DNA from 2 places in the Dethiothermospora halolimnae genome. Region 2 is predicted to be linked to the other one. Evidence: a T-box and tRNA genes for the amino acid it is inferred to sense, from the RefSeq annotation. Region 2 holds a T-box; the other holds one or more tRNA genes.

Region 1 (18,999 bases), on a different contig from region 2:
GCATATCTACCATCTAGACTGGCAGAATTCTATGAAAGGGCAGGTTATGTAAATACATTAAATGATAATGAAGGCTCAGTAACCATAATAGGGGCAGTATCCCCAGCTGGAGGAGACTTCTCAGAACCGGTAACGGAGAATACCAAGCGTTTTGTTAATGTATTTTTAGCCCTAGATAGGGAACTGGCTTACTCTAGACATTACCCTGCCATAAATTGGCTTACCAGTTATAGTGGATATACTAAAACCTTAGATAGTTGGTATAGTGACAATGTCAGTGAAGATGCCTTAGATGTGAGGAATAGAATGTTACAATTACTCCAAGAGGAAGAAAAATTACAGGAAATAGTTATGCTAGTAGGGGAAGATGTCCTACCTGATAATCAGCGACTTATATTAGAAATCTCTAAGGTTATAAAAATAGGTTTTTTACAACAAAATGCCTTTCATAAAGAGGATACTTTTGTACCAATAGAAAAGCAATATAAAATGTTAAAAACCATAGAACATTTATATAATAGAAGTAATGATGCAACAAATAAGGGAATACCAATATCCCAAGTTAGAAATGATGAAATATTTAATAGGGTTATAAAAATGAAATATGATATTCCCAATGATAAATTAGAAAAAATAGATAAAATAAATGAAAAGATAGATAGTTTTTATGATTCACTAGAAAGAAAATACTCAGAATAGTAGGATGTGATATATTGAAAAAGGAGTATTTAGTACTTGATAAAATAGAAGGACCCCTTATACAACTATCAGGGATAGAAGATGTATCCTATGGAGAAGTTGTTAAGATAAAGGTAGAGGGAAGTATAAAAACAGGTAAAGTTATAAAAATAGAAAAAGATGTGGTTATAATACAGGTGTTTGAAAGTACAACAGGATTATCAACAAATAACACCTCCGTTAGTTTCTCCGGTAGTCCCTTTGAACTATCCTTATCTAAGGACATATTAGGTAGAACCTTTAATGGTATAGGACAGCCCATAGATAATGGGGGAGAAATATTTGGAGGAAAAGAGCATAATATAAACGGTAGACCTATAAATCCTGTGGCTAGAAAATATCCAAGGGACTTTATACAGACAGGGATATCATCAATAGATGCCCTTACAACAATAATAAGGGGACAAAAAATACCTATATTTTCAGGTAATGGTCTACCCCATAACGAACTTGCAGCCCAAATAGTAAAGCAGGCTAAAATAAGTTCCGAGGGAGACAATGACTTTGGAATAGTTTTTGCGGCCATAGGGGTAAAACATGATGATGCTGACTTTTTTAGAAAAAGCTTTGAAAAATCCGATGCATTAGATAGGGTGGTTATGTATATAAATCATGCAGATGACCCAATAGCTGAAAGGATAACAACACCTAGATGTGCATTAACTGCAGCTGAATATCTTGCCTTTGAAGAGAATATGCATATACTAGTTATTATGACCGATATAACCAGTTATAGTGAAGCCTTAAGGGAAATATCCTCCGCTAGAGAAGAGGTTCCCAGTAGAAAGGGATATCCAGGATATCTTTATTCTGATTTGGCATCACTATACGAAAGGGCGGGAATGCTCAAGGATAGAAAAGGTTCCATAACATTAATACCAATACTAACTATGCCCAACGATGATATAACCCATCCAGTTCCTGACTTAACCGGTTATATAACCGAGGGACAAATAGTATTAGGTAGGGAATTGTCAAGAAAGAATATATATCCCCCTGTAAATGTATTACCATCGTTATCAAGACTTATGAAGGATGGAATAGGGGAAGGCTTTACAAGGGAGGATCATCCCGATGTAGCAAATCAATTGTTTTCATCCTATTCTAAAGTTCAAGAGGTAAGGGCCTTATCCCAAATAATAGGGGAAGACGACCTATCGGATACCGATAAAAAATATATGGATTTTGGGAGGGAATTTGAAAAAAGATTCATAACCCAAGGTCACGAAGAAAATAGGGACATAAATGAAACCCTAGACTTAGCTTGGGAACTTTTAAGGATATTACCTGAAGATGAACTAGATAGAATAGATCCAGATTTTTTAAATGCAAAGAATAAAGAATAAAGAATGAAGAATAAAGAATAGATAAGGAACAAAGTGGCCTTAGGCCACTTTGCACAACATTTATTCTTTATTATCTATTATTTATTCTTTAAATAGACGTAGGGACTGAGCATGCCCAGTCCGCCGCCCTGAAAGTGGCGGTAATGGACCGAAAATAAACCTAGAATAATAAAACAACTAAAGAACCAAAACTAAACCATGAAACAAAACTAATTTATAATTTACAATTTAAAATTCCGAAAGCGGTTCCAAGGCAAAAACCTTGACCCACCAAAACTAACAATTAACAATAAAAAATTAACAATTCCGAAGCTCCGCTTCGGCAAAAGGGGTGGTTTATTATATCTCAAAAAGTTTCTCCAACAAAGGCAAATCTATTAAAAAGCAAAAGCTCCCTAGAATTTTCTAAAAAGGGCTTTGAACTATTAGATAGAAAGAGAACTGTACTAATAAAGGAAATGATGTCCCTAATAGATAAAGCTAAGGATATACAAAGCAAGGTATCAGAAAAATTCAATGATGCCTATGAAGCCCTAAAACTTGTTAATATAACCATGGGAGTAAATAATGTAGAAGAACTAGCCCTATCCATAATGAAGGAAGGGGAACATGAAATACTTTTAAAGAGTATAATGGGTGTGGAGATCCCCAATGTAAAATATAAAAAAGACAAACTAGACACCCAATACGGTTTTTTCAGAACCAATCCTGTGTTAGATATAGCAGTAACCAAATTTAGGGAAGTAAGATACCTTATATACGAACTTGCTGAAGTGGAAAACTCAGTTTATAAATTAGCCATAGAAATAAAGAAAACTCAAAAGAGGGCCAATGCCTTAGAAAAAATACAAATACCAAAATATAAAGATAGAATAAAGTTTATACAGGAAACCCTTGAAGAAAAGGAAAGGGAAGACTTTTTTAGACTTAAGAAAGTAAAAAATATAAATAACTAAGGAGAAGTAAATATGACTGATAAGGAAATGCTAATAGAATATATAAATAAGTTTAGATTAAACTGTCACTATAGATTTAACTTTATGCCCCCAGAGATAGATGGTATCCCCTTTTATCTCTATGAAAAGGCCCATAAAGAGGCCAAAGAGGAGATGATAAAGGAAGGGATAGCGGAGGATAAGATAAATATCATAGAAGATACATATAATTTGTTTATTGATACAATGAAGGAGAAACAAGATTATAGCTTAGCAGAGAAAACAGTTTTAAATTCAATTAATAGTTAAGGGTTAATAGTTAAGAATAGAATGGGTAAAGCCCGTATAGATTCTTAACTATTTTTTTATTTATGTATTAAGGGATTTCTAATTCAACATTTTTGTTATGTAAAAAGTAGGGTTTCGGCATGAATAAATGGGTTTTATAGCTTAAGAATGATATATAGCAATTAAAATATATTTTTAAATATTTATGGAGAATAATTTGGATATATATAGAAAAATGACAAGAAATAAGTTAAAATAGTATTATAAAGATTCAAAAGGGGGATAACACAATGAGTTACAATGTGGTTGTATGTGATGATGAAAATATACAAGTAAACACTATAAATCGTTATATAAAAAAAGTAGCAGGAGAAATAAATATCAAAGTAAATATAACCAATTCAAATACCGGAGAAGAGTTGTTACAAAAGGTTAATGATAATATAGTAAGTATAAAAGATACATATATATTTTTTTTGGATATTGAGATGAAAGGTATGGATGGGGTTCAGTTAGCTAAAAAGATAAACAGTATAAATAAAGATGCTATTGTTGTATATATTACAGGATTTAAAGATTATGCCCTTAAAGCCTTTGAGGTAAGGGCATTTAACTATCTAATGAAACCAGTTTTGTATGAGGACTTTAAACATATATTTATTGAGGTCTTAAATAGACTAAAAGAGATATACTATAGAATAGAAAAGGAAAAAGAATTTGTTATAGAGAATAGGGGAGATATAAGAAAGATTAAGTATGATGATATATATTATTTTGAAAAAATTCTTAGAAAGGTTAAACTAGTTCATAAAAATGGGGAAATAGAGTTTTATATGACCCTTAAAAAATTAAAAGCTAATATAGATATGGATAATTTTACCCAATGTCATCAGAGTTTTATAGTGAATAACGATAAAATAGATTCATATAAAAACAGAGAAATACATATGAAGGATATAAAGTATAATATTCCTGTAAGTAAAAGGTGGATTAGTGAGGTAAAAAACACCTTATCTCACAAGATTTTCAACTAGGGGGAAAATAAATATGTTTATCTTGTGGTTGCTGCATGACTTTATTGTAAATGTAATTGAATCAGGGCTAATGTATATGCTTTTATCAGTATTTTTAATTCCAAAAATAAATAGTAAGGGTAAAATTATAAGTATAATATTTTTTCAAGCATTAACTATACATATAGTTAATATAATTTTAGGAGTACCTAGTATACTAGGCTTTTTTATTATGATAGGAATATCTATATTATTTCAATATCATATATTTAAAGAGCATTTATTTAAACTTATTGTATTAGAACTATTATATTGTATAGGAATTGCCTTTATGGAGATTTCTTTTATAGCTGTTTTTGAAAAAGTTTTTAATATGGGTATAATACTTGTAAATAGACGGACACCCCATAGAGTAGCATTAGAAGTAATAACAAAAGTATTGTACTTTATAATTATTAAATTTTTAGAGAAAATGAAAATAGAAAGTTTCAGAATAAAAAAAATATACATATATGAAATAATAGTTGTATTGATGATTAACATTGTTTTTATGTTTTTAATTTTAAAAATATACTCAGGTTCTAAAATCATAAGTACTAGTAAGTACCAATTAGAAATCATCTTTTTATTTATGATAATATTTACTATAGTTACATTAACAATTATCAGACAAATTATTAAATATTCAAATAAAGAAATTCAGTGGAAAATAAGAGAAAAAGAATATAAAAGACAGGTAGATTATATAAGAAGAATGGAAGAAACAGCTTATAAGTTGAAGGCCCAAAGGCATGATTTCAATCACCATATAGGATGTATACATGCTCTTGCAGAAAAAAATAATATAGAAGAGCTAACAAAATATACTGAAAAGCTTATAAAGTCTATAAAGAAAGTGAATAACATAGTAACTGTTGGAGATCCAGTTATAAGTGCTATATTAAATTATAAATTATCAGTGGCAGAGGGAAAAAATATAGAGTTGAAATTTAGTATAGATTTACCTGCTAGTATGACTATTGACCCTGTAGATATGTCAATAATACTAGGAAATATTTTAGATAATGCTATAGAGGCATGCCATAACACAAAAAACAAATATATAGAGCTTAAAATGTACAAACAGAACAAATACTTAATTATAAAGTTAACTAACAGTAAAAAAGGAGGTCGATTAAGATTAGATGGGAAATATATGACTTCAAAAGATAATAATGAAAATCATGGTTTTGGGCTTGAAAATGTGAAGTATATGGTAGAAAAGTATGATGGATTATTTGAGATAGAAGAGAATAAAGAAAGTTTTATTGTGAAAATAGGTATATTATATAAATGAATATGTAATACATAAAAGAACACAGTTAAATGTGTTCTTTTATGTTTGTCAGGTAGATTGTCGGATCCATGGTTTGCAAGAGAGCTAACGGGGAGTGTAGTTCTGGTTTTATGAGAGTTAAAAAACGGCAATAATTATTCTATTTTGTAGTAACTCGATTATAAGTAAACAGACAACATATACCCTACAAGTTATTAAATTAATTAACTTCATTATAAACATTTTGTTTATTACATTTCAAAGGTTAAATATGTAAAAGGGATTTAAATCGAAAAATAAATATTGTAAAATTGTAACCACAGTGACATCTATTGATACAAAGTAATCATAAACCTAAATTTTAAATGTAAATAGGACCTTGGTTCTTTGTTCATAAGTAGTGATTATCAAAGGGGAGAACATAATAATTATTATGTTTTACTTAATTTCAGAAATGAGGTAAAGCTATGATAAAAATAGATAACTTAAATGTTAAATTAGGGAGTTCTCATATTTTAAAAAATATAAACATAAATATAAATATAAATAATTCTATTATTGGTTTATTTGGTCCTAATGGTGCGGGGAAAACTACACTATTAACTACATTAACTGGATTTATTAACAAGTATCGAGGAACAATAAGTGGACTAGATAAAAGAAAAATTTCTTATTTACCTGATAAACCATTTTTATATGGATTTATGACATTAAAGTTAGCTATAGAATATTATTCAGATGCATTTCATGATTTTGATTATGATAAGGCTATTAGGTTATTTGGAAAGTTAAAATTAAGTCCCCAACAAAAAATAGCTGAATGTTCTAAAGGCATGATAGAGCAAATACATATGATTCTCGCTCTTTGCAGAAATGTAAATGTATATATTTTTGATGAACCTTTAGCATCAGTAGATCCCCTTACTAGAGATGATATAATGACAATGATCAAGGAAGAACGATATCCTAATAGTGTTGTTATTATTAGTACACATTTAATAAGTGATGTGGAATCCTTATTTGATGAAGTTATAATGATTAAGGATGGAGAAATAGTATTACATGAAAGTGTGAAAAGTTTAAAACATAATAACAATTTGAGTTTAGAAAAAATCTTTAAGGAGAAATTAAAATGACAGTTTGGAAAACAGAATTTATTAAATATAGCAAGTTTTTCGGTGCTCTATTGGGTATAGAAGTTATCCTTGATACTTGTAAATATTTTAACGTAATACCTATTGTAGGTATTACAGACACAGTATATTCTTTTTGGCAAATGCTTTCTTGGATAGCAATAGTACTTTTCGTTACATACGAGTGTTTTTCTTTCTTTTATTTAGGAAAGGATTGCTTATTACACATGATTTCAAATAATAGACATAAAGTTCTTATAATGAAATCCGCGGTATTTACATGTTATATGATGGGATACTTTTTTATTGAGTTTATTAGATATATGATTTTCTTACAACCAAATACTGTTAATTCCCCAATTAAATTAGCTTTTCTTTATACAATAAGTAAATTTATTTCAATTTTATGCTTTTTATCTTTATTATTAGCTTTAATATCGTTAATAAAGTATTTAAACAATAAAATAATAGGTCTTATAGTGCTTGTTGTAACATATGTTTCTTTAACAGCTTTTCAAGCCCAACTTCTTTATTCTAATATAAATCAGCATACACCTGTAAACTGGGTTATTGGAATAGTGGATGGAACAACTGGTATGAATACATATGTTAATATAGTGCCAATAGTATTTTTTCCTATAAAGGCAATAAAGTTCATTGAAAATAGTTTTTATGGTGTTTCAATTATTATGAATCTTGTTGTTTTGATATGTTGTTTAAGTATCTTTTTTATTATCGGAAAAGCCTCTAAATTTAATTTTATTAAAAAATAATTTAAGAAACAAATCAACAAAATGCTAAAGAATTTAACTTGTGTTATATTTAATAAGTTTTTTTAAATCTTTTAAGACTCGAATATATCCGAGTCTTTTTTACGTTAAAAAAGTTATAAATATACTTGATCATTATAACATAAATGTAAAAAAAGCAACTTGGTAATATGTCAAGGGAAAATTTTAAAAGAAAATACTATACGAACCTTTAAATGTACCAGTTGTATCTTTCTTCAATATTATTAAAGCTTTAGAAAATGAAGTAAAAACAATCGATAAAGCTATTGAAAAAGACCATTAAAGGTAACAATACTACTGAATATAACTCTCTTATTTTTATACCAGGTATCGGGCCTATTATCAGTAGTGGTACTCTTGCTGAAATTGGTACCATAACATCTTTTAGCTCTTATAATGGAGTAGCTAGATATGCAGACAATACATAGAGGACTAATCAATTTGTAACTATTCTTCTGATAATACTAGGATGACCAAAACTGAGGGTCAACCTATCTAAGAAAAATAAAGTGTTTTTCTAAAACTCAATACCAATAAACCCAACTTCATTAAAATCAGGACTCGATAAACTAATACTATAACTACTTCTAGTTAACATCTCTCTACTAAAGGAAACCATTTGTGCCCCAGTCCTTGATGGGGTGCCTAAAAATATAATATTATTATCATATACAACTCCCTTTTCTATATTAAAGTTATATACGAGAAAACCAATTTTATCTTCATCTATATCATTATAATTTTCAAAGAAAGCTAGGCTATTAAATAGTTTAGCCTGTTTTTTAGGATCACTGGGAATTTTAAATATATTATAAAGGTTTTCGCAAATTTTTTTAGGTAAAAAGACTACTCCTTTGGTATAGTTTTTCTTCCAATATGGATGATATAGTGGGCGATTATAGTCTTTAGATCTATAATTAAAGGTTAGATTGATACTTTCTCCTTTATCTAGCATATATTCTAAATCGGGGATATTATTATCACCATTAGTACACTTATCTGCATATAGGTTCTTATTTTCCATGGGGATATATTTAGATAATTTCTCTTTTAATTTTTTATTTTCTTCTTTTAGTTGTTCTAAATTATTTTCTTTATTGGGAATTGATATAGAATCTGGTTTTGTAATCTCTTTTTTACCATATTGGGGGTTACCATAGGAACTATATAGATAATCTATTTCGTATCCCCCTTCTGTGGTTAACCTAAAAAGAAAGTCATCAGTACTTTTATCTTTTGATAATATATCATTTATATGGATTGCCACAACTTGGACTTCATTTCTAGAAGGCTTACCTATTAATAGTATTTCATTATCTATTTTTTTTACATTATGGACATCAAAGTCATAGACTAATAAATTGGCATAATTTAAAAAGTCTATATGTACCTTTTCATTGAAACCTAAAGAAGCGGTAAAATCAAAATTTCCACTGGCCCCTTGGGGAAATATAAAAAGTTTATGTCTGGCCTCTGATATTTTTTGCGGTAGATATAGCCAGTTTCTAAAGAATAAATCCCTCCACTTATAATCATATATAGGGCGTAAATATTCGGGATTATAATATATAATATCAAAGGGTATCTCTATTCCATCATTTAAAATTTTAGGTATTGGGGTTTCAGCAAAACTATCTGTATTTCTAAATTTATCTACATATATGGCCTTATCTTCACTTGGAAACATATAATTAAATATTTTCTCCAGTTTATTATTTTCTAACTTTAATTCTTTTATATTATCATTAGGGGTATCTCTACTTATTGTGGCAGTATATAGATAGGATTTTGATATTAATAAATATACAAATAAGATTATTATCATAAACTTAATTATTTTTTTCATAGTATTCCTCCTAGGGAAGTTATAATACTATTACTATATTTATTAATGAAAGGATTTATATATGAAGGATTAAATTATATTTAGTCCAGACCGCTCTGTACTTTGCACTTTGCACCAAACAAAGAAGGGCCCAAGGCCCTCCATTTGTTTAAACCAATGCTTCTAATAATTCAGTAGATTTATTTACAAGATCAGGTTTGGTAGTCTTAGCGCCTTTAAAATTTCTATCCTTTTCAACAGGTTTTACTCCAAATCCATCTAAATCATAAGCCACCATCATTGACTTATATAAACTGGAGTTAATAACTAAAAACCATTCCCTAATTAACTTATGATTTTTAGGTAAATGTATAAACTTTATATTTTTATGGGGAGTTAAAGCTCTATCATTTTCTCCAAAAACATATATTTTATCAACATTTTCAGCAATATCTAAAAATCTATCCCATATCTCCTCTGCCCTAGACAACTTTTGAAAGCCTACATACATCTTTCCATCGGGCCTTTTCCTATTAAGAAGGGTTGTCTCCATTATGTAACACATTCTTTCTAGATTTGGAATATCAGTTTCATACTTAAGGGTTAAAGAATTTAGTATCTTATCATTTTCATTTTTCTTTAACCTTTTAACCTCCCCTGTAACCTCATCAAAAATCTCATCATAAAGTGAAATGTTTTTCATTTTTAATACCCCCTAAATTTTATAATCGTTTATATATAGATAAAGATATTAAGCTTACAATAAAGCCCTTTATTAGATTAAAGGGTGCTATAACGTAGATAAAATAAGTTTTTATATTATCTACATTACTATTAAACTTTGATGCTAAAGCTAATATCTTATCCACGGTTAAACCTAAAATCTTAGAATATAAAGGAAAAATAATAAATAGGTTAACTAAAACTGAAGTTAGAGCCATTATTATAATAGAAAATAAAATAGATATAATAGGTTTTTTGGTCTTTAAATATGTATATGTTAGGGAAAAAACTAAGGAACCCCCTATTACAAAATTAGCCAGCTCTCCTATACCAAAATTTTTACTTATAACAAGATGTATTAGATTTTTAATAAATACTATTAATACACCTATCTTAGGTCCCATAATAAGACCACCTATAATCCCAGGAACTTCACTTAAATCAAGTCTTAGGAATGGAGGGAAGAAAGGTATATTAAATTCCAATAACATTATTAAAAATGCTATAGAAGACAATATGGATACATATGTAATCTTATAGGTTGTCTTTATACTTGCTTTCATAAAAAAACCTCCTTTTAGAGTATAAAAGGCCCACCGTTAAGAATAACACTCTTAACAAGCGGGCCTGATACTTAAAATATATACTATTCATTTTTCCATTATATTCTACGGTAATTATACAAAATATAAAAGATATTGTCAATGACCTTTGTCTCCTCATCTCTGCATTGAACAAAGAAGTGCCAAAGGTACCTTTGTTTTAAATTATTTGTTAAAAAATTATAAAATAGGGGTATATATGTTTAATAGACAGTAATATAATGATATAATAGGTTAAATTTAAAAATATAAAGGAGGTCTATGGATGTTTATAAAAAATATGATTGAAGATAAGAAAAGACAAAAAGAAAAGGAACAAAAAAAGAAGACGGCGAAAAAGGTTGCTGCAGGCACAGCTATAGGGTCAATACTAGGAGCCGCTGCTGGGGTTTTATTTGCGCCTAAGGCAGGTAAAGAAACAAGAGAAGATATAAAGAATAAAGCTGGAGAGGCAAAGGATAGTGCTAAGCAAGGTATTGATAATTTAAATGAAAAGAAAAATGAACTTAAAGATAATATCAAAAAATCTGTTAAAGACATAAAACAAAAAAGAAAAAAGGTAAAAAAAGATGTAAAGGAAGCTAAAGAAGAAATAAAGGAAGATATAAAAGAAGAAAACAAATAAAACTCTAGGAGGGCATTATGGATACTACGATTACTCTTGGGGATTTAGGCCTTATTATACTATTCATCGTGGCAGTTGTCTTAGGAATATACTTAATAATGATGATAAAAAAATTATTTAGTGTACTAAAGAATGTAAATGAAATAATAGAAGAAAACAAAGAATCCCTTACAGAAACTATGAATTGTTTACCGGACATTTCTGAAAATGTGGACAATATAACTAAAAATGTAGATGAATTTTTACCCTATATCATCGACGACGTAACGGACATAACAGGAGATGTAAAGGGGAGTGTTAAAAAGGTAAATAAAACCGTAAATAATGTGGGAGACAGCGTTGAAAAGACTGTTTCCACGGTAAAGGAAAGTACAGAGGGTGTAAGTACTTACATATCGATAGTAACCCAAATAATAAAGACTATAATGGAATACGTTAAGAAGGATAAGTAGATCTGTGTATGCAGGTTTAAAAAAATTGACAATTGACAGTGGACAATGGACAGTTAATATACAAATCGGCTTTAGCCGATTTGTATATAGTATTTTACGAACAAAGTGAGTAAAATCACATTTAATTGTCAACTGTCAATTGTCAATTATCAATTAAAACAAATTTGACAAAATATCATTTAACATATATAATAGATATCCGTTGGGAAAAACAAATAAATTAAACTATTACAAAAATTACCAATGGAATATAGTTGACATAATGATATAATTTCTGTATAATATATATTTGTAACACACAAATAAAAAACATTTTACGGAGAGATGGCTGAGTCTGGCTGAAGGCGCTCGCCTGGAAAGCGGGTAGGCGGTTTTGCACCGTCTCGAGGGTTCAAATCCCTCTCTCTCCGCCAATAGTAAGTTTGCCGTGCTAGACGGGGAGGTAGCGGTGCCTTGTAACCTGCAATCCGCTATAGCAGGGTCGAACACCATATTGAGGCTTATAGTTTTTAGGTCTGCCCTAAGTAAGTGGCGCTGACGATTGGGTCCTGCGCAACGGGAACCCATGAACCCCGTCAGGTCCGGAAGGAAGCAGCGGTAAGTGGACTCTCTCGTGTGCCGTGGGGGTGCCTGATTTGAGCTAACTGCTTAGGTAACGCTGGGAACCGTAAGTCGAGATTGGTGCACGGCTTAAAAATAAGACCACGAAATATTTCGTGGTCTTATTTTTATACAATAAAAAGGGATTATAAAATTTATGTCGAATAATAAGACAATAATAGAAGTTTATAAATCCACAGAATTGGCAGGTGCTAATATGATATTTAATACTTACAGAAAAAAACTAATCGCTATATTTGTAGTTATAGCCATGGTACCTACCATTATTATAGCATTAGGCATAAACTTAAAGGTTGAAGATGAAATAGTTAAAAACACAATTAGGGATAAAGCAAAATCATTAGAACATGAAGTGGAAAAAGTAGACATATGGTTTCAAGATAAGGAAAAAACATTGGAAACTGCTTCTAATAATTACTCCTTTTTAAAGGATATTATAGGAAGTGAAAATAGTAAAGATAGATTAAGAAAATACTTAAATACCCAAATTTTAAATAATAAAGAGTTTTTAAATCTATATATAGCCTTAGAGGATGGAACAGATTATTTTTCTATTAAGGGATTTGATCCCAAGGTGGATACTAAAAATAGACCCTGGTATAGAAATGCAAAACTAGCAGGAGGCCCCATATGGACTCAACCCTATAGGGATATGATTACTAATGAGAAGGTAATAACTTTGTCTACCCCTATATATGATAATACTGGTAACTTTCAAGGGGTAGTGGGAGCAGATTTTAAGGTAGAAACTATAGTGGACACTATAAAAAATATAAATACACTTAAAGATTCCAGTACATATCTAGTGGGACCAACAGAAAAAATATATAAGGTCATTGGAAAAGATATATTAGCCAAAGAAGATGATGAAAAAGTAAAGAGTTTCTTAGACTATATAAAGTTTAGAAACTATGGACAGAAAGAATTTGAAATTGGAAAAGGATATATATCTATACATAGTACTATTTCATCTATTAGATGGAAAGTGGCATCTATAACACCTAAAGAGTATTTTTATGGTAATACAAACAGGATCAACAAATATCTAGCTCTAGCATTGGTATTGACATTAATATTAGCACTGATATTAGCTATAATTGTATCAAGAATTTTTTCCAGATCCCTTGATAAATTAATAGAGGGAACTAGGGAAATACAAGATGGAAACTATAATTATAAGATTAATCTTAATAACAATGATGAGTTTGGTCAGTTAGCTGAAGGATTTAATACTATGGCTGCCACCATAAGGGATAAAACTAAGGAGCTAATTGAAAATAATAGTAGTCTACAGGAGATGAATATAGAATTAGAGGCATCATATGAACAGTTAGAAGCAACAACAGACCAGTTAAACGAATCAGAAAGTAGATATAGATCATTGATTGAGAATATGGATGAGATAGTATGGGTTATTGATAATAATTTTAATATCGAATTTTTAAATGATAAGATAAATGATATGATGGGATATTGCAAAAACCAGTTAATAGGGAAAAATTTTAATGAAATTATTAGAAAATGTGGAGATTTAAATTACGATTTATTAGAACAAATAAAGGAAGAGGATTTAAAAAACTATCCATTTATATGTGTCAATAAAAAGGGAAAAGAGATTATTACAGAGATCAGTACAAATAGAATATATGAATCAAATAGATTGGTTGCAATACAGGGTGTTATAAGGGATGTCACAAATAGAAGTATAATGGAAAAAGAAATAATAAGAAGAAATAATGAGTTATCTACAATTAATAAAATAAGTAAAACTCTAAACTCCACCATGGACCTAGAGACATTACTTAAGAATATGACTAGGGATATAGTTAATATGCTAGACATACCATTATGTAGCATTAGACTTTTAACGGAAAATAACAAGCTTAAACCAGTAGCCCATTATGGAGAATTATCAAATATAGTAAGCGAAGATAATATAGGTATAGACGAAGATGTGATAGGAGAAGCTGTAAGAAAGGGTAAGATAGTTGTACTTAATAAAAAAGATAAAAAGAAAATGAATAAATATAATAAAGGATTCTTTAGCAAAAAAAGTAAAGTTAATTTTGCAAATATAATCCCAATTAAAAATAGAAATGAAGTTTTAGGGGTAATGCTTATAGCAACTAAGGAACCAGTGGAAAAAAGTGAGTTAAATATTACCTTATCCCTTTCTAATCAAATGGCAATGGTAATAGACAATATAAACCTTTATCAAGACTTAAAAGAGGGTTATATAAAGACCATAAAGACATTGGCTGCTGCCGTTGAAGCAAAGGACAAATATACAGAGGGACATTCTTTAAGGGTATCTAAATATTCAAAAATAATATCTAGGTATATGGGTTTTTCCAATGAATTTTGTGATGAAATAGAATTTGCAGGAATATTACATGATATAGGGAAAATAGGAATAAGTGATACAATACTTGGTAAGCCCGGTGCATTAACAGACCAAGAGTATGAAATCATAACAAAACATCCTACAATAGGAAGTAATATATTAGAGAACACAGGATTTTCTAACATAATAATGAATTCCATTAAGTATCACCATAAAAGATATGATCTGAAAGGATATCCCAAGGAAGACAATATAGAGCCCCTCCCTATAGAGGCATGTATAGTTGGAGTTGCCGATGCCTTTGATGCAATGACATCAAGTAGGTCTTATAGAAAGGCTATGGACTTTGAGGTGGCAATAAAAGAGCTACAGGATAATAAAGGGACTCAGTTTCATCCAGATGTTGTAGATGTGGTTATAAAGATATTTAAAGAAGAGAAAGAATCTATAAAAGAAATAGCAACAACAAAAATCTAAAATTAGGGACCTATGGTCCCTTCTTCTGGTATAACCTCTAATATTCTGATATAATAATATATTATACAAAATGTAGGTGATTTTATGGCATATCAATCTTTATATAGAAGATTTAGACCAAGAAATTTTGAAGAGTTATTAGGTCAAGAACACGTTATAACCACTCTAAAAAATCAAATAATCAATGACAATATAGCCCATGCATATTTATTTACAGGAACTAGGGGTACAGGAAAGACATCCACGGCTAAATTATTCTCAAGGGCTGTAAACTGTCTAAATAATGAAGATGGGAATCCTTGTAATGATTGTGAAGTTTGTAAAGGGATACTTGATAATAGTATAATGGACGTAGTAGAGATGGATGCAGCTTCAAATAATAGTGTAGATGATATTAGAGAATTAAGGGAGAAGGTTAAATATCCCCCTTCAAAGGGAAGATATAAAGTATATATAATAGACGAGGTTCATATGCTATCTAAAGGGGCATTTAATGCCCTATTAAAAACATTAGAAGAACCTCCAAAGCATTTAATATTTATATTAGCCACAACTGAACCTCAAAAGTTACCTGCTACTATTAGATCCAGATGTCAACGATTTGACTTTCATAGAATAAGTTCAGAATATATAATAGAAAATATGCAGGATATATGTGATAAATTAGGTGTTAGTGCAGATATAAAAGCCCTTAATCTAATCGCTAGAAATGCCGATGGAGCCATGAGGGATGCCTTAAGCATATTAGATCAATGTATATCATTTACAGATGAAAGCCTAACATATGATTATGTATTAACAGTGCTAGGTATAGTTAATAATCAGTTAATCTTTGATCTATGTGATAATATATTAAATAAGGATCTAGATAATGCCCTTAAGGCTGTGGAGGATATAGTTAATAAAGGAAAGGATATAAATCAGTTTATAAAGGATTTAATAGTTCATTTTAGAGACTTGATGATAGTAAAATCCTCTAAAAATGTTAATCACATAATAGATGGTACAGATGAGTTTATAGATAGATTAAAAAATCAAGGGAAAAATACCAACCTATCAACCATTACTAAATGTATAAATATTTTATCTGAGGCAGAAAATGAAAGTAAATGGTCATCCCAACCAAGGATAGTTTTAGAAATCAGTATAATAAAATTATGTGATAATAATAATGAGTTAACTATAGAGGGGCTATTAGAAAGAATAAATAAATTAGAAAATGTAATTAAAAGTGGAAATATAACTATTAATAATAAGAAAAAAACTAATGGAAACAAAAAGTCTATTGTAAAAAAAGAAGCTATAAATAGTGAAGAAAAAAAGGAAGAAGCCATAGAAAATCACACTTTTTCCGGCGAAGCATCATTTAAAGCAATAGAAAAAGCTTGGCCAGATATTTTAGGAAAAATAAAGAAGGGTAGAATAAGTATACATGCATTATTAAGGGAAGGAAAATTGCTAGACTTTAAAAATAATACCCTAATTATATCCTATGATGAAGGATTTGGATTCCATAAAGATGCCATTGAGAAGAAGGATAAAAAAGAATATATAGAAGATGTAGTAAGTAGACATTTAGATGCAAAGGTCTATGTGAAATTTGTTATGGAACAACAGGAAGATGATAGCCGTGAAGATTTAGTTGAAAAAGCCAAAAACATATTTGGTGATGATATAGTTGAAGTTGAGTGATATATAAACTTTAAAATATATAAATATAAATAACAAGGAGGAGTTGTATATGGCAAAAGGAGGATTCCCAGGAGGAATGGGAAATATGGGAGGCATGATGAAGCAAGTTCAAAAAATGCAAAAGAAAATGGCTAAGATGCAAAAAGAACTGGAAGAAAGAGAAGTTGAAGTAACTGCCGGTGGCGGTGCAATAAATGTTAAAGCCAATGGTAAAAAGGAAATATTAGAGGTTAAAATAGACGAAGAAGTTGTAGATCCAGATGATGTTGAAATGTTAGAGGACCTAATAGTTGCTGCAGTTAATGAAGCCATAAGAAAAGCAGATGATATGGTTTCAAAGGAAATGGGAAAAGTAACAGGAGGCATGAATATACCAGGATTATTCTAATGAATAACTAAGATAATCTAGGTATAAGGTAACCTTCGAATGAATTCGAAGCTACTATAAAAGGAATAAATCCCAATAAACTATAAGGGAACTCATTCCCCCTAATGTGGAATAAGGGAATTCATTCCTTAATACTGTAGAAGGGAATTCATTCCTTAATACCGTAGAAGGGAATTCATTCCCCGTATTGGTTGTTGGGGGATTCGTAATCCCCCAACTAATTTAAAATTGAAAAAGCCGGCCATGCTTTTTGGCCGCTTTTTTACTCTGGAGGGATATTTATGGAATATTTTGCTGTTCCAGTTGCAAAGCTTATAGAAGAGTTTGCCAAACTACCAGGTATAGGGAAAAAGACCGCCCAAAGATTAGCTTTCCATATACTAGACTTAAACACTGAAGAAGCAAATAGCCTTGCAAAATCAATTGTGGAAGCTAAAAAAAATATAAAATACTGTAGCATATGTAGTAATCTAACCGATAGGGATCCTTGTCCAATATGTAGTAGTAAAAAACGGGATAAGAGTGTTATATGTGTTGTGGAAGATCCTAGGGATATTGTGGCAATGGAAAGAACTAGGGAGTTTAATGGACTTTATCATGTATTACATGGAAGCATATCACCTATGGATGATATAGGACCAGAGGATATAAAAATAAAGGAATTATTACAAAGGATAAATAAAGAAGAAATAAAGGAAGTAATAATTGCTACAAATCCAACAATAGAAGGAGAAGCAACTGCCATGTATATATCAAAGCTTTTAAAACCTATGGGAATAAAGATAACAAGAATAGCCCATGGTATTCCAGTTGGTGGAGATTTAGAATATGCAGATGAAGTGACCCTTTCTAAGGCTTTAGAAGGAAGAAGAGAGATATAAATTAGATCTATCAAAAAGGGAAAAATAGCAAGAAAGTCTTATAACTGAAAATAAAGTTTTATCAAAAACATGCTCTTAAAGACATTTTGAATTCTTTAAGAGCATGTTTTTGTTTTTACGAGAAGGTAAATGGGGTATGATATTAGAATAAATAAAGAAACAGTATGGATACTTAGAATGACATAGAATTAAAAAATATGGGGAATTACGACATGTTTTAAAAATTAGTTTTTATAAAAAAGGGAAATATGTGAAATTAAACTATCGAAGGATATGGTGATAAAAATGGTAAAAAAAAGAAAAATCATACTAAGCAGTATAATGATATTGATAGTTTTAACATCAATACTATTAATAACCTTTACAAGACTAAACAAGTATCATGAAACAATCATTGGTTTAACTGATGAAGAAAAAATAGAAGATTTTGAATACCTTTGGGATAAATTATATAGTTCATATCCCTTTTGGAATGAGGTTTCAGAAAGTGGCATTGATAAGGATGCTGTTTATGAAGAATATAAGAGAGAGATAAAAAAATCAAATACAGATATTGAATTTATGAAAGAAGTTCAATACTTTTTAAAAGAATTTAAAGGTTATGGTCATTTACTTGCACTTGATGGGCATATGTATAATTTTTATGACAATACCTTTACTCTATCAAAAACTGAACTAGATGATGAAGAAGTGAATGAAATGAAACCTTGGTATGAGGCTTTATATAATCCCATAAGCAAACATACTTACTCACTATTAGATAGTAGTCACAAGGGTTTTAGAAGCACAAAGGGATTGAAAGAAGAATAT
Region 2 (13,085 bases):
GCAACTGCCTGGGAGAGTAGGTCGTTGCCAGATTTTTTTTATGCAAAGAATAAATAATAGAGAATAAAGAATAGATAAGGTGCAAAGATGGCCGTAGGCCACTTTGTTTTTTTATTTTTTTGGCCAATAGCTGTAAGCTTTTTAGGTTCTTAGATTTTGTTTTTTGTAAGAGATTTTGGAGGACAGTTTAGTTAATAGTTAAATAGTCAAAGGCATTGGTAACTCCGAATTGATTCGGATGTTTCGTTATTATGTTGCTGGGGGATTCGTAATCCCACAGCTCCTGTAACTCCGAATTCATTCGGAGTCTAGCTTGGCTTGCCAAGCCCCGCCCCGTCAGGTGGCGGAAAAATCAGCTTGCTGATTTTATTAACTATTAACTATTAACTATTAACTATTAACTACCTTAAGGGTTTTCCTTACAAAAAAGTAAGATTAAAATTAAACAAAAATTAAGAAATATGGTGTATAATATTAAGCAAGGGTAAAATTTAAGTAAAGGGAATGTTAATTGTAAAGATCATAATATTATTGAATAATATTAAATTAGACAGAGGATAATAGTGGAAGATAGAAAAGAGGTGTAACCATGAAAAATATAAAAAGTAAAATAACATGTCCAATAAAGGATGTAACTATATTATTTTTATTGACATTAGTTAAAACAATTTTATTATATACATTTACTGTTCAGGATAATATTTTTAAATTAGTGTTTACAACTATACCACCCCTGATTGTGGTTTATGGGCTGGTTAATCTTATAAAGAGTAAAAGAAGATATATCCATATGTTAATAGTCCATATAATAGTATCATCTATATTATTTGCAGACTTAGTTTACTATAATCATTATAACTTTTTACCTTCGGCTAGAGCTCTTACATTACTGGGACTTGTGCCAGCTGTATCCGATAGTGTTTTTTATATATTAAAACCTATACACTTTATAATGTTATTAGATATAGTACCCCTTATAGTTTACTTTAGTAAGCAAAAGGGTGAAAAAATGATGTTTACTAAAAAGGGAAGATTTTTAAATAAATCAGTGGTTGCAATAATGTTATTATTATTTATTTTTACTACAGTTTATGTATCAGGGAACAGTATACATGCATATAGCAATTATGGGGTATATTCATATCACGTAAAGGATATATATGAAATATTTGCAAATGAAGAAGAAAAGGCCTTTGATAAAATGAATATCAAGGAGGTTATTGTTGACACTGTTAAGGAAAAGAAACCTATAGAGAACAGGAAATATTTTGGTATAGGGAAAAATAAAAATATAATAACAATTCAATTTGAATCTTTACAAAACTTTGTAATAAATAAGAGTTATTATGGACAAGAGATAACCCCAAACTTAAATAAACTTATAAAAGAAAATAGTATTTATTTTAATAATTTTTATCAACAGGTTGGACCTGGAAATACGTCAGATGCTGACTTTGTAAGTCATAACTCCATATATCCAACTACTAAATATGCTACTACAAAAGAGTTTATCGATAACAATTTTTACACTATGTATAATGTTTTAAAGGAGAATGGATATAGTAATAAAGTGTTTCATGGATATAAGGCTGATTTTTGGAATAGAAGTAACATATATCCTTCCTATGGTGTAGAGGATTATATTAGTTTAGAAGATTTTACCCTAGATGAAAAAATTGGTCTTGGGTTAAGTGATGAATCCTTCTATAAACAGTCCATAGAAATATTAAAGGAAATGGACAATCCCTTTTATGCATTTATGATATCACTAACAAGTCATAATCCCTATGAGATACCCGAAAATAAAAGGGAACTTGATTTATTAGATAAACATAAGGACACTTTATTTGGAAATTATCTTCAGTCAATAAAATATTCAGATAAAGCATTAGGTGAATTTATAGATGATTTAAAGGATCAAGGCTTATATGATAAATCTATAATAGTTATATATGGAGATCATCAAGGATTACTTCCAAGAAAACATGCTGATGAAAAGGGCAATTATGAAATTATGACAGACTTTCTAGGCAGAGAATATAATTACAGAGAGTCTATGAATGTTCCATTTATAATTAATATTCCTGACTTAGGGAAATCAGAAACAAATCCAATAGCAGGAAGTGAGATTGATTATATGCCTACCATATTAAATTTATTAGGTATAGATGATTATAAATCAATATATTTTGGACAGGATTTAAATAATACAAAAGAAGGGTTTGTGGCATTCCAATATTACTTGCCTAAGGGTTCTTTTATAGATGATGAAAAGGTATTTATTATGTCAAAGGATGGTATATATGAAAATAGTAAGGCTTGGGATTTAAAAACTAATAAACCGATAGATATAGAAGAATGTAGAGAAGGGTATAAAAAGGCTATTAAAAGAATAACCCAATCCCATTTCATATTAGAAAGGGATTTAGTTGACGAAATTATTAATATAAAAAATTAAATATAACAATAAAGGGGTTATTCTATTAGCTCCTTTATTGTTATTTTACTTTATAGAATATCTTGTAAAAGATAAAATTCAGTGGTAGAATATAATTAAAGAAGAGGTCATAGAACCTCCATTTTGTGGAGTTTAAAGATATTTTATTAAAATAAACTAGCTTAGAAAGGATGTGAAAAATGGAGGCTAAATTGAGAAGAAAAAATATATTAAATAAATTAAAAGAAAGGGATAATCCTATAAAGGGTACAGATATAGCAGATATCTTTAATGTAAGTAGACAGGTTATAGTTCAGGATATTGCCATACTAAGGGCTTCAGGAGAAGAAATACTAGCTACACCCCAGGGATATATGGTTATGGGGAGAAATAACGATAAACTAGTGAAAACCATAGTCTGTAAACATAAGGGATATAAAGAAATAGAAGATGAGTTAAAAACGATAATTGATATGGGAGGAAAATTATTAGACGTCATTGTAGAGCACCCCATATATGGAGAGATAAAAAGTCCCCTTATGATAGGCTCAAGAATAGATATAAAAGATTTTATGGAAAAGTTAACAGATGAAAAGGCTGAACCACTATCGTCTTTAACAGGTGGAATACATCTTCATACAATAGAAGTTTCAAAAGAAGATATATTTTTAAAAATAAAACATGAGTTAAAGGAAAAGGGATATTTAGTGAATAATAACTAACAATTAATATTTTTTTACCATAGATGACAAGACAGTAGTAAATACAAGGAGGAAACATATGAAAAGTAAATTTTCCATAAAAGATTATATTATAAAGGTATTAAACGGTATGGCCTTGGGACTATTTTCATCACTAATTATAGGTTTAATACTAAAACAAATAGGAACACTTGTAAACTTAGATATATTAGTTAACTTTGGACTAGTGGCCCAAAGAATGATGGGGCCAGCAATAGGTGCAGCAGTTGCCTATAGTGTGGGGGCATCTCCCTTGGGAATATTCGCATCTACAATAACAGGAGCAATAGGTGCAGGGACAGCTATACTTGACGGTAAAGAAATACTTCTTAATATAGGAGAACCAGTGGGGGCATTTATTGCATCCCTAATAGGGGCTGAAATATCAAAACTTATACAGGGAAAAACAAAGGTGGATATAGTATTAGTCCCTGCTATTACAATAGTCGTTGGAGGATTTGTAGGATACTATATAGCCCCATGGATAACCTTGCTGATGAATTATATAGGTGAAGGAATAAATAGTGCAACCTATTTAAGCCCAGTACCAATGGGAATAATAATATCAGTATCAATGGGCATAATGCTTACTTTACCTATAAGTAGTGCTGCCATAGCCATATCCCTTGGACTTGATGGATTAGCAGCAGGGGCCGCTACAATTGGGTGTGCATGTCAAATGATAGGTTTTGCAGTGTCATCCTATAGGGAAAATAAGATTGGAGGACTCATATCCCAAGGGTTAGGAACATCAATGCTTCAGATTCCCAACATAGTTAAAAATATAAAGATATGGCTCCCTCCAATTATAGCATCGGCTATATTGGGACCAATAGGTACAAAGGTATTTGAGATGAAAAATAATAGTATGGGCGCCGGTATGGGAACCAGTGGATTAGTTGGTCAATTTGGAACCATAGAAGTTATGGGAAATGAAGCTATATTAGGTATAATACTTCTTCATTTTGTTTTACCTGCTATAATAACATTAATGATTTCAGAATATATGAGAAAACTAGGATATATTCAGTATGGAGATATGAAACTTAATGGATAATGATTGAAAAAATTGAAGTTGGGTAGTATAATGTAATAAACGTTATACTACCGTTTTTTTATGAAAGGAGTTGTAATATTGAAGGGAAAAGGAAAATACTTTATGATTGTGGCCATACTTATAATCATATTTGTAATCAGTTCTTTTAGTGGAATAATAAACTTTATAACTGATTATAAGTGGTTTAGTGAGTTGGGCTATACAAAAACATTTTTAACAAAATTAAGAACACAACTTATGATAGGAATACCATCATTTCTTATTATATTCTTTTTAACATTATTTTATTTAATAGCTATTAAGAAAAAATATTATAAAGATAGCTATATAATACCTGAAAAGAAGGGCGAAAAGAGACTTAATGTCATTTTAGGGATAGTATCGGCATTTATCTCATTTTTTATCTCAACATCCTTTGCGGGGAATTTATGGTTTAAGATACTACAGTTTACAAACTCAACTGATTTTAATGTCAAAGATCCTATATTTAATAATGACCTATCACTATACATATTTAAATTACCATTATTAAAGGAAGTTATTAGTTTAATATTACTATTGTTATTTATATTTGCAATAGTAACGGTGGCTTTTTATGCTTTACTATTTGTAATAAGAAGGCCCAATAAAGAAGGTTCCAATGTATTTGACTTTGAAGAACTAACTAATAAAAAGGAATTTGATATAAATAAATTATTTAATAAAAAACTATTAAACAAAATATTAACCCAAGTTGCTATTATTGGTTTCTTAGTATTTATAATAATAGCAGTAAATAATATTTTTAACTCATACGAGTTATTATATTCCACAAGGGGAAAAGTCCATGGTGCAAGTTATACAGATATTCATGTTACTCTTTGGGTATATAGAATAATGGCAGTTGCTGCTGTGGTTTCTGGAATAGGCTTCTTGGTTGGAGTATTAAAGAAGAATAAAAAGTTAGCACTTTTTGGACCTATACTACTTATAGCAATATCCATATTAGGTAATATTGGAGCTTCTATTGTTGAAAATTATATAGTTAAACCGGATCAAATATCGAAGGAAGAGAAATACCTTAAGCATAATATAGAGTTTACACAAAGAGCCTATGGATTAAAGGATGTAACAATAAGGGATTTTCCCGTTAATCAAGATTTAACTAAGGAAGATTTACTTGAAAATGAAGAGACAATAAAAAATATAAGAATAAATGATTATAGACCTACAAAACAGGTTTATTATCAGCTTCAAGGGATAAGACAGTATTATACTTTCAATGATATAGACGTTGATAGATACAACATAAATGACAAATACACCCAAGTCTTTCTATCAGCTAGGGAATTAGATAAAACAAGACTTGATGAACAGGCAAAAAACTGGATAAATCTTCATCTTAAATATACCCATGGATATGGTTTAGCATTATCTCCAGTTAACTCTGTTACAGAAGAGGGGCAGCCGGAACTTTTAGTTAAAAATATACCTCCAACAACCGATACAAACTTAAAAATAAATAGACCGGAGATATATTTTGGTGAAATGACCAATGATTTTGTAGTAGTAAATACCGATGAAAAAGAATTTGACTATCCCCAAGGCTCAAATAACAAGTCTACTATTTATGAAGGCAGTGCAGGAATAGAATTAGATGGATTAAATAAGTTATTATTCGCAATAAAACAAAGAGACTTAAAACTGCTTATATCGGGAAATATAAACTCCGATAGTAGGATAGTATTATATAGAAACATAAAGGAAAGGGTAAGAAAGATAGCGCCATTTATAGACTATAGTGGTGATCCATATTTAGTTTTAAATCAACAGAACGGAAAACTTTATTGGATTATGGATGGTTTTACCCTAAGCTCTAAATATCCATACTCAGAGCCATATAAGGATACTAGTATTAATTATATAAGAAATTCAGTTAAGGTAGTAATAGATGCATATAATGGTGATGCAAACTATTATGTTTTTGATGAAAAGGACCCTATTGTGTCAACATATTCAAAAATATTTAGTGATCTATTTAAAACAAAGGATCAAATGCCAGAGGGGTTAAAAAATCATGTAAGATATCCTACTGAATTATTTAATATACAGTCGGATATATATAGGGCATATCATATGGATAATCCAGAGGTATTCTTCTCAAGGGAAGATTATTGGACAATAGCTAATGAAAAGTATATGGAAGAGACTCAAAAGGTAGAGCCAAACTATGTAATGTTTAAGTTACCAGAAGAGGAAAAAGCAGAATTTTTATTAACAATACCATATACTCCCGATGGTAAAGATAATATGACAGCTTTATTTGTAGCTAGAAACGATAAGGAAAACTATGGCAACTTGGTACTATATAAATTTCCTAAAAATAAAAATATACCAGGGCCTATGTTAATAGAATCTCAAATAGATCAAGATTCAGAGATATCACCCCAATTATCACTATGGGACCAAAAAGGCTCAAATGTATTGAGGGGTAATCTACTGGTTATACCAATTCAAAATTCATTGCTTTATGTTGAACCAATATATTTAAAGGCATCCAATGAAAATAGTTTACCCCAGGTGAAAAGGGTAATAGTATCATATAATGATAAAATTGTTATGGAAAAGAATTTAGATACGGCTTTATCAAAACTATTCGGAACAGTTGATACAGGGAAAGATGATGATGGAATAGTAGATGAGGTGGATACAGATAAGATAGAAGGAGATATTAAGGATATAATAGATAAGGCAAATGATTTATTTAATAAAGCCAAGGAAGCATCACAGGAAGGTAACTGGGCAGAATATGGCAACTATATTGAACAGCTAGAAAAGGCTTTAAATCAATTAAATAATGTTTCTAATGAAGAATAAAGGGTCACTTATACTACTGGGATAGTGACAATGTACTTGAAAGATTATCTAAGGGGGCATTTGCCCTCTTTTTTCTATATTAAAATTTTTCAAAAACCCCTTTAAAATATGGTTAATATGACGATATATAGAATATAAAGGAAAAGAGGGGGAGATTAGAGATGAATATAAATTCTGTAAAAAGTAATACTTCAGTAAAAGTAACCAATCCTATGGATAGAGCCATTAATATTTTGGAAAAGCAAAAGATACAATTACAGGAAAGGATAAGTAAAGTTAAAGAAAGTGATAGAAATTATAAATCAAAACAAGAGGAAATAAAAAACCTACAGGAACAAATTGAACAAGTAAATCAATTAATTCACCAAAGAAAGATGGAGAAGATAAAAGAAAAACAAAATCATAAAGAAACAAATATACAGCATAATAAAAAAGAGTATACTAAAGAAGAAATAGACGAAATAAAAATGAATAATATGATTAGTATAACTCAAAATTATAGTGAAATTGCTAATCTAAGCAAAGTAAGTAAAGGGCTAAAAAATGGAGCAAATATATTAAAAACAGAAGCAAAGCTAGACCTAAGTAGAGGCAATGGAGGTAAAGAAAAATTAGAAAAGGCAGCACAGTTAGAAGCAAAGGCTTATTCATTAGACAGTAAAATATCTAGTAAAAGTAATGAAATAAACAAAAGTATTGATGAAATAAATGATATAGATAAGAAAAGTAAAAACAAATTAGAGAAAACAAAAGATAATAAAATAGAATCAGAAGAAGTTGAAGAGAAAAATGAGGATAAAAAAATAAAGGGATAAAAAAATTCTATCCCTATTATCTCATCCGTTTTAATTTTATATCATCAATGGACATATTATCTAGTTCTTTAGCCTTTATTGCAATATCATTTCTATTAATAATACCCTTGTCCACCAGTAACTCTATGATACTTGCAAGGGCTAAAGTATTTCTATAGTCCACTTCTTTCATATCACTTAATTGAGACAATATATTTAAATTGCTCATGTGAAGACCCCCTAAAAAATAAATTTTATCTTATTAATATTATTGGCATAATAAATATTTATATACAAATAATATAAGTATATATAATAATATAATTTTTCTTGATAATAATTATATTATATGGTATAATTCATTTTAAAATATAGGATAAAGGCTACGATGGGAAGCAGTAAATAATTATTCTTTTATAGAGAGTTAGTGGTTGGTGGAAACTAATAAAGGATATTATTGAATCCGTCCTGGAGCATTTTACTTGAAGGTAAAACCCTTTGCACAGGTTATAGTGCAACGAGAGAACCGTTATGGTTAACTAGGGTGGCAACGCGGAAAACCTTCGTCCCTTTTTTAGGGATGAAGGTTTATTTTTATGTTTTTTATAATACTATATAAGGAGGAGTTAAAATGTTAGACATAAAAAAAATAAGAACAAACCCAGAAGAGATAAAAGAATTATTATCAACAAGGGGTGGAGACTTTAACATTGATAAAATATTAGAGTTGGACGAAAAAAGAAGGGAATTATTAGTTGAAGTTGAAAACATGAAAGCTAAACAGAATACAGTTTCTAAAGAAATACCAAAGTTAAAAAAAGAAGGTAGGGATATATCAGATATATTAAAAGAGATGAAAACATTATCTCAAGATATAAAGGATATGGACCCCAAAGTTAAAGAAATAGAAGGGGAACTAAATAATATACTTTTAACAATACCTAATATTCCAAATCCAGAGGTTAAAGTGGGAAATGATGAAGAAGATAATATGGAGATAAGAAAGTATGGAGAGCCTAAAGAATTTGAATTTGAAGCAAAGCCCCATTGGGATATAGGAACTGAACTTAATATGTTTGACTTTGAAAGGGCATCAAAAATTGCAGGGGCAAGATTTTCCCTATTTAAAGGATTAGGTGCAAAACTTGAAAGAGCCCTTATAAATTTCATGTTAGATATACATACTAATGAAGAAGGATATACAGAAATATTACCACCTCTGATGGTAAATAGGGATAGTATGACGGGAACAGGACAGCTTCCTAAATTTGAGGAAGACGCGTTTAATATACCAAGTAAGGATTTTTTCTTAGTTCCAACTGCAGAGGTACCTATAACTAATCTTCATAGGGACGAAATTTTAAATATTAGGGAAGTTCCAAAATATTATACAGCTTATACCCCTTGTTTTAGACAAGAAGCAGGGTCTGCAGGCAGGGATACTAGAGGATTAATAAGAAATCATCAATTTGATAAGGTAGAGCTTGTAAAGTTAGTAAAACCAGAGGATTCCTATGATGAGCTAGAAAAGTTAACAAATAATGCAGAAGAAGTACTTAAAAGACTAGAACTTCCTTATAGAGTTGTGGAATTATGCACAGGGGATTTAGGCTTTTCATCAGCAAAAACATATGACTTAGAAGTATGGATGCCAAGTTACAATAGATATGTTGAGATATCATCTTGTAGTAACTTTGAAGATTTCCAAGCAAGAAGGGCAAATATAAGATATAGGGGTGAAGATAAAAAGCCCAAATATGTTCATACACTAAATGGATCAGCTCTAGCAGTTGGAAGAACAGTAGCTGCAATACTTGAGAATAACCAAACTGAAGATGGTAGTGTCATAATACCTAAAGAACTAAGACCCTATATGGGAGGAATTGAGAAGATAGAGAATAAATAATAGATAATGTGGGGACTGGATAATACCAGTCCCATAGTTTATAACTATTAAAATAAATTTTGAAAGGTAGTGGGTCATGAAAAACAACAAAAAAGTAGCTTTAATATTAGTTATAGTTATGTCTATTACACTAATACTTATGGGATGTAATGGTACTGAAGAAAATACTAGTGATATAAAAATACAAGATGACAAGAAAGATGAAAGTAGTGTATCTATAAATTATAGTGATAAAAATTATGATACGGTTTTAGTAAAGGATTATAATAACTTAAAACTAGATAAACTTAATAAATATAATATAGATGTTAAATTCAATCCCCAGGACAAAAGCTATAAGGGAAAGCAAATGGTTAAGTATGTAAATAATGAAAATGTAGACTTAAATGAAGTATACTTTCATCTCTATCCAAATGCATTTAAAAGAAAAGAAACGGCTCCCTCTTTATTTGGAGGTATAAGTTCTGCATATCCCGATGGATTTAAAGAGGGATATATGGACATAAAAGATATTAAAGTTAATAATACTGATGTAGATTATTCAATAAGTGGGAAAGGAAATACCATCCTTAAGGTGCCTTTAGATGAAAGTTTAAAGCCCGGGGAGATTGTTGAGATAAATCTAGAATATTTTGTAAAACTTCCCCCTGCTAGGGATAGATTTGGATATGGAGATAAAACATTTAACTTTGGAAACTGGTATCCAATAGCAGCGGTATATGATGATGAGGGCTGGAATCTGGATCCTTACTATAGTATAGGAGATCCTTTCTATAGTGATACAAGTAACTATGACATTAGTATAGAAACTCCAAAGAACATAACTATAGCATCATCGGGAAATATATTATCTGAGGAGATAAAAGATAATAAAAAAATTTGGAAGATTGAGTCTAGACTAATGAGGGATTTTGCATGGGTTGCCAGTGAACACTTTAAGGTACTAGAAAGGGATGTTGATGGAACATTAGTAAAAGTCTATGTACTAGATGATAACACTAATGAGATAAATAAGCTAGTATTAGACATATCTTCAGATTCTATAGATATTTTTAATGATACTTTTGGCAAATATCCCTTTGGCCAATACTCTGTGGTTCAAACTAGTTTTCCATCGGGGATGGAATATCCAGGTATAGTATTTATAGGTGATAAATACTACAATAAATCAAGAAAAGGATATTTAGAAATAGTCATAGCCCATGAAACGGGACATCAATGGTGGTATAGTGTTGTTGGTAATGATGAGATAGATGAAGCTTGGCTAGATGAGTCAATAACATCCTATTCAGAAGTGGTATATTGTGATGAAAAATATGGAAAAGAGGCATCGGAAAAATACTTTAAAAATAATGTTGAAAGTGGATATACCCGTGTAAAAGAAATTCTGTCTGATGATAGGGTGTTAAAACCTTTAAATGAATATAAAAATTGGACCGATTATGGTGCTTTAGCATATAATAAGGGAGCCATCTTTATCCATGAAATAGGGAAAAAATATGGTGAAGATACACTATATAATATACTTAAGAAGTATTTTAAAAAATATAGCTTCTTAATAGCAACAACTGAAGATTTTAAGAGGGTATGTGAAGAGGTTACCGGTGAGGACTTAACTGAGATGTTTAATAAGTGGATATATAATAAAAATTAGTAGATATTATCTACTAATTTTTTACTTATCAATAGGATATAAACCTAAGTTATGTTATAATGTTCATATGTTGTAAATAATAGGGGGAGATAAAATGAAGAAAAAATTTACTTTTTTATTAGTATTTTTTATTACTATATCCATAGGATTTAGTGGAGCTTATAATGCAGCTATTAAGAAAAATCAAGCTATAGAAGACAACAACATAACTAGGAAAATGGGTAAAGAATTTTTTATAAGAAATAGAGAAAAGCTAGCACAGAGATTAGAAAATAATTCTATGGTTGTATTATTTTCCAATCACTCAATGACCGATAGAAAATATTACCCTAACAGCAATCTTTATTATTTCACAGGGATAGATGAAGGATATAGCATATTTGTTATGAAGAAAATAGACAATAAATTAGAAGAAATTCTTTTTATAAAAAGTCCTAAATCTACCAAAAGCAGATGGACTTCAGATAGTTTAAATGAAAAAGAGGCAAAAGAAATATCAGGAATAGAGGATATAAGGGGAACAACTAGTTTTAGTACAGATGTCAATAATATAAAGAGTATATATTTAGACGTTAATATATGGGATAAAGATAGGTTTATAGAGAATTTAAGGTTAAAGGATGATAAGCCATATATATTAAAAGAAGCCAAAGAAGAATTTGCATTGGATATATTAGACAATCATTCCAATATAAATATAAAGAGTATAAAGGATAAAGTTTCGGAACTTAGAGCTATTAAGACAGGGGAAGAGATAGAAAAAATAAAGAAGGCGATTAATATTACTAAAGAAGGAATAAAAGAACTTATGAAAAATGCTAAACCAAATATGATGGAGTATGAACTTCAATCATATTTTGATTTTACTGCTGCAAGAATGGGCTCCACTGAACATTCATTTTTACCCATAGCAGCATCAGGGAAAAATGCAACTATCCTTCATTATGATGCTAATAATAGTAAGATAAAAGATGGAGACCTTATATTGTTCGATGTTGGTGCAGATTATCACCATTATGCCAGTGATATTAGTAGAACATTTCCTGTAAATGGGAAATTTACAGAAAGACAAAAACAAATATATAATATAGTATTAAAGGCTCAAAAAGAAACAATAAAGGCGGTAAAACCCGGTATCACTATATTAGACTTAGATGATATAACTAAGAAAATTTTATTTGAAGAATGTAAAAAAATAGGTCTCCTTGAGACGAAAGAAGAACTAGGGGAATATTACTTCCATAGTGTGTCCCATCCAATGGGACTAGATGTACATGATTTGGGAATGTTCTCAGAACTAAAACCGGGTATGGTTATAACAATAGAACCGGGTCTTTATATAGAAGAAGAGGGGATAGGAATAAGAATAGAAGATGATATATTAATTACAGAGGATGGCTATGAAAATTTATCTAAAAATATAATAAAAGAAATTGATGATATAGAAGAATTTATGAATAAATAGTAACTAAAAGTCGATGTTTCACGTGAAACGTCGACTTTTAGTTATATAAGAAGATATTATTTCTATTTGAAAAAATTCACATTTAAAAAAGAAGATAAAAATGATAAACTATAAAGGGAATGGGTATAAAAGTAATTTAATGGAGGTAAACAGATGAAAAAAACTTTGATAGCAGT

What was found. The T-box of region 2 lies ahead of serS (serine--tRNA ligase). A T-box ahead of a tRNA ligase gene usually reads a tRNA of that ligase, here a tRNA-Ser.
Region 1: it has a tRNA-Ser gene. The T-box ahead of serS (serine--tRNA ligase) is inferred to sense a tRNA for this amino acid. The anticodon was not compared.

Annotation. Positions count from the first base shown of each region.
Region 1 covers NZ_JBAKFX010000008.1:47,582-66,580, reverse strand. Annotated here, with positions in the region: gene V6137_RS05400 (V-type ATP synthase subunit A) at 1-699, shown strand, start outside; gene V6137_RS05395 (V-type ATP synthase subunit B) at 714-2,084, shown strand; gene V6137_RS05390 (V-type ATP synthase subunit D) at 2,426-3,040, shown strand; gene V6137_RS05385 (hypothetical protein) at 3,053-3,328, shown strand; gene V6137_RS05380 (LytR/AlgR family response regulator transcription factor) at 3,598-4,341, shown strand; gene V6137_RS05375 (sensor histidine kinase) at 4,355-5,656, shown strand; gene V6137_RS05370 (ATP-binding cassette domain-containing protein) at 6,103-6,771, shown strand; gene V6137_RS05365 (hypothetical protein) at 6,768-7,541, shown strand; gene V6137_RS05360 (transposase) at 7,826-7,987, shown strand; gene V6137_RS05355 (hypothetical protein) at 8,077-9,405, opposite strand; gene V6137_RS05350 (DICT sensory domain-containing protein) at 9,554-10,087, opposite strand; gene V6137_RS05345 (ECF transporter S component) at 10,107-10,670, opposite strand; gene V6137_RS05340 (YtxH domain-containing protein) at 10,975-11,334, shown strand; gene V6137_RS05335 (DUF948 domain-containing protein) at 11,352-11,786, shown strand; tRNA gene V6137_RS05330 (tRNA-Ser) at 12,105-12,199, shown strand; RNA gene ffs (signal recognition particle sRNA large type) at 12,212-12,475, shown strand; gene V6137_RS05320 (HD domain-containing phosphohydrolase) at 12,544-15,228, shown strand; gene dnaX (DNA polymerase III subunit gamma/tau) at 15,313-16,920, shown strand; gene V6137_RS05310 (YbaB/EbfC family nucleoid-associated protein) at 16,970-17,308, shown strand; gene recR (recombination mediator RecR) at 17,590-18,189, shown strand; gene V6137_RS05300 (S41 family peptidase) at 18,475-18,999, shown strand, end outside.
Region 2 covers NZ_JBAKFX010000071.1:1,934-15,018, reverse strand. Annotated here, with positions in the region: rRNA gene rrf (5S ribosomal RNA) at 1-33, shown strand, start outside; gene V6137_RS18500 (LTA synthase family protein) at 590-2,458, shown strand; gene V6137_RS18495 (transcription repressor NadR) at 2,638-3,159, shown strand; gene V6137_RS18490 (PTS sugar transporter subunit IIC) at 3,218-4,234, shown strand; gene V6137_RS18485 (UPF0182 family membrane protein) at 4,313-7,090, shown strand; gene V6137_RS18480 (hypothetical protein) at 7,252-7,905, shown strand; gene V6137_RS18475 (hypothetical protein) at 7,922-8,113, opposite strand; T-box leader at 8,261-8,458, shown strand; gene serS (serine--tRNA ligase) at 8,516-9,790, shown strand; gene V6137_RS18465 (M1 family metallopeptidase) at 9,867-11,444, shown strand; gene V6137_RS18460 (aminopeptidase P N-terminal domain-containing protein) at 11,539-12,909, shown strand; gene V6137_RS18455 (D-alanyl-D-alanine carboxypeptidase family protein) at 13,063-13,085, shown strand, end outside.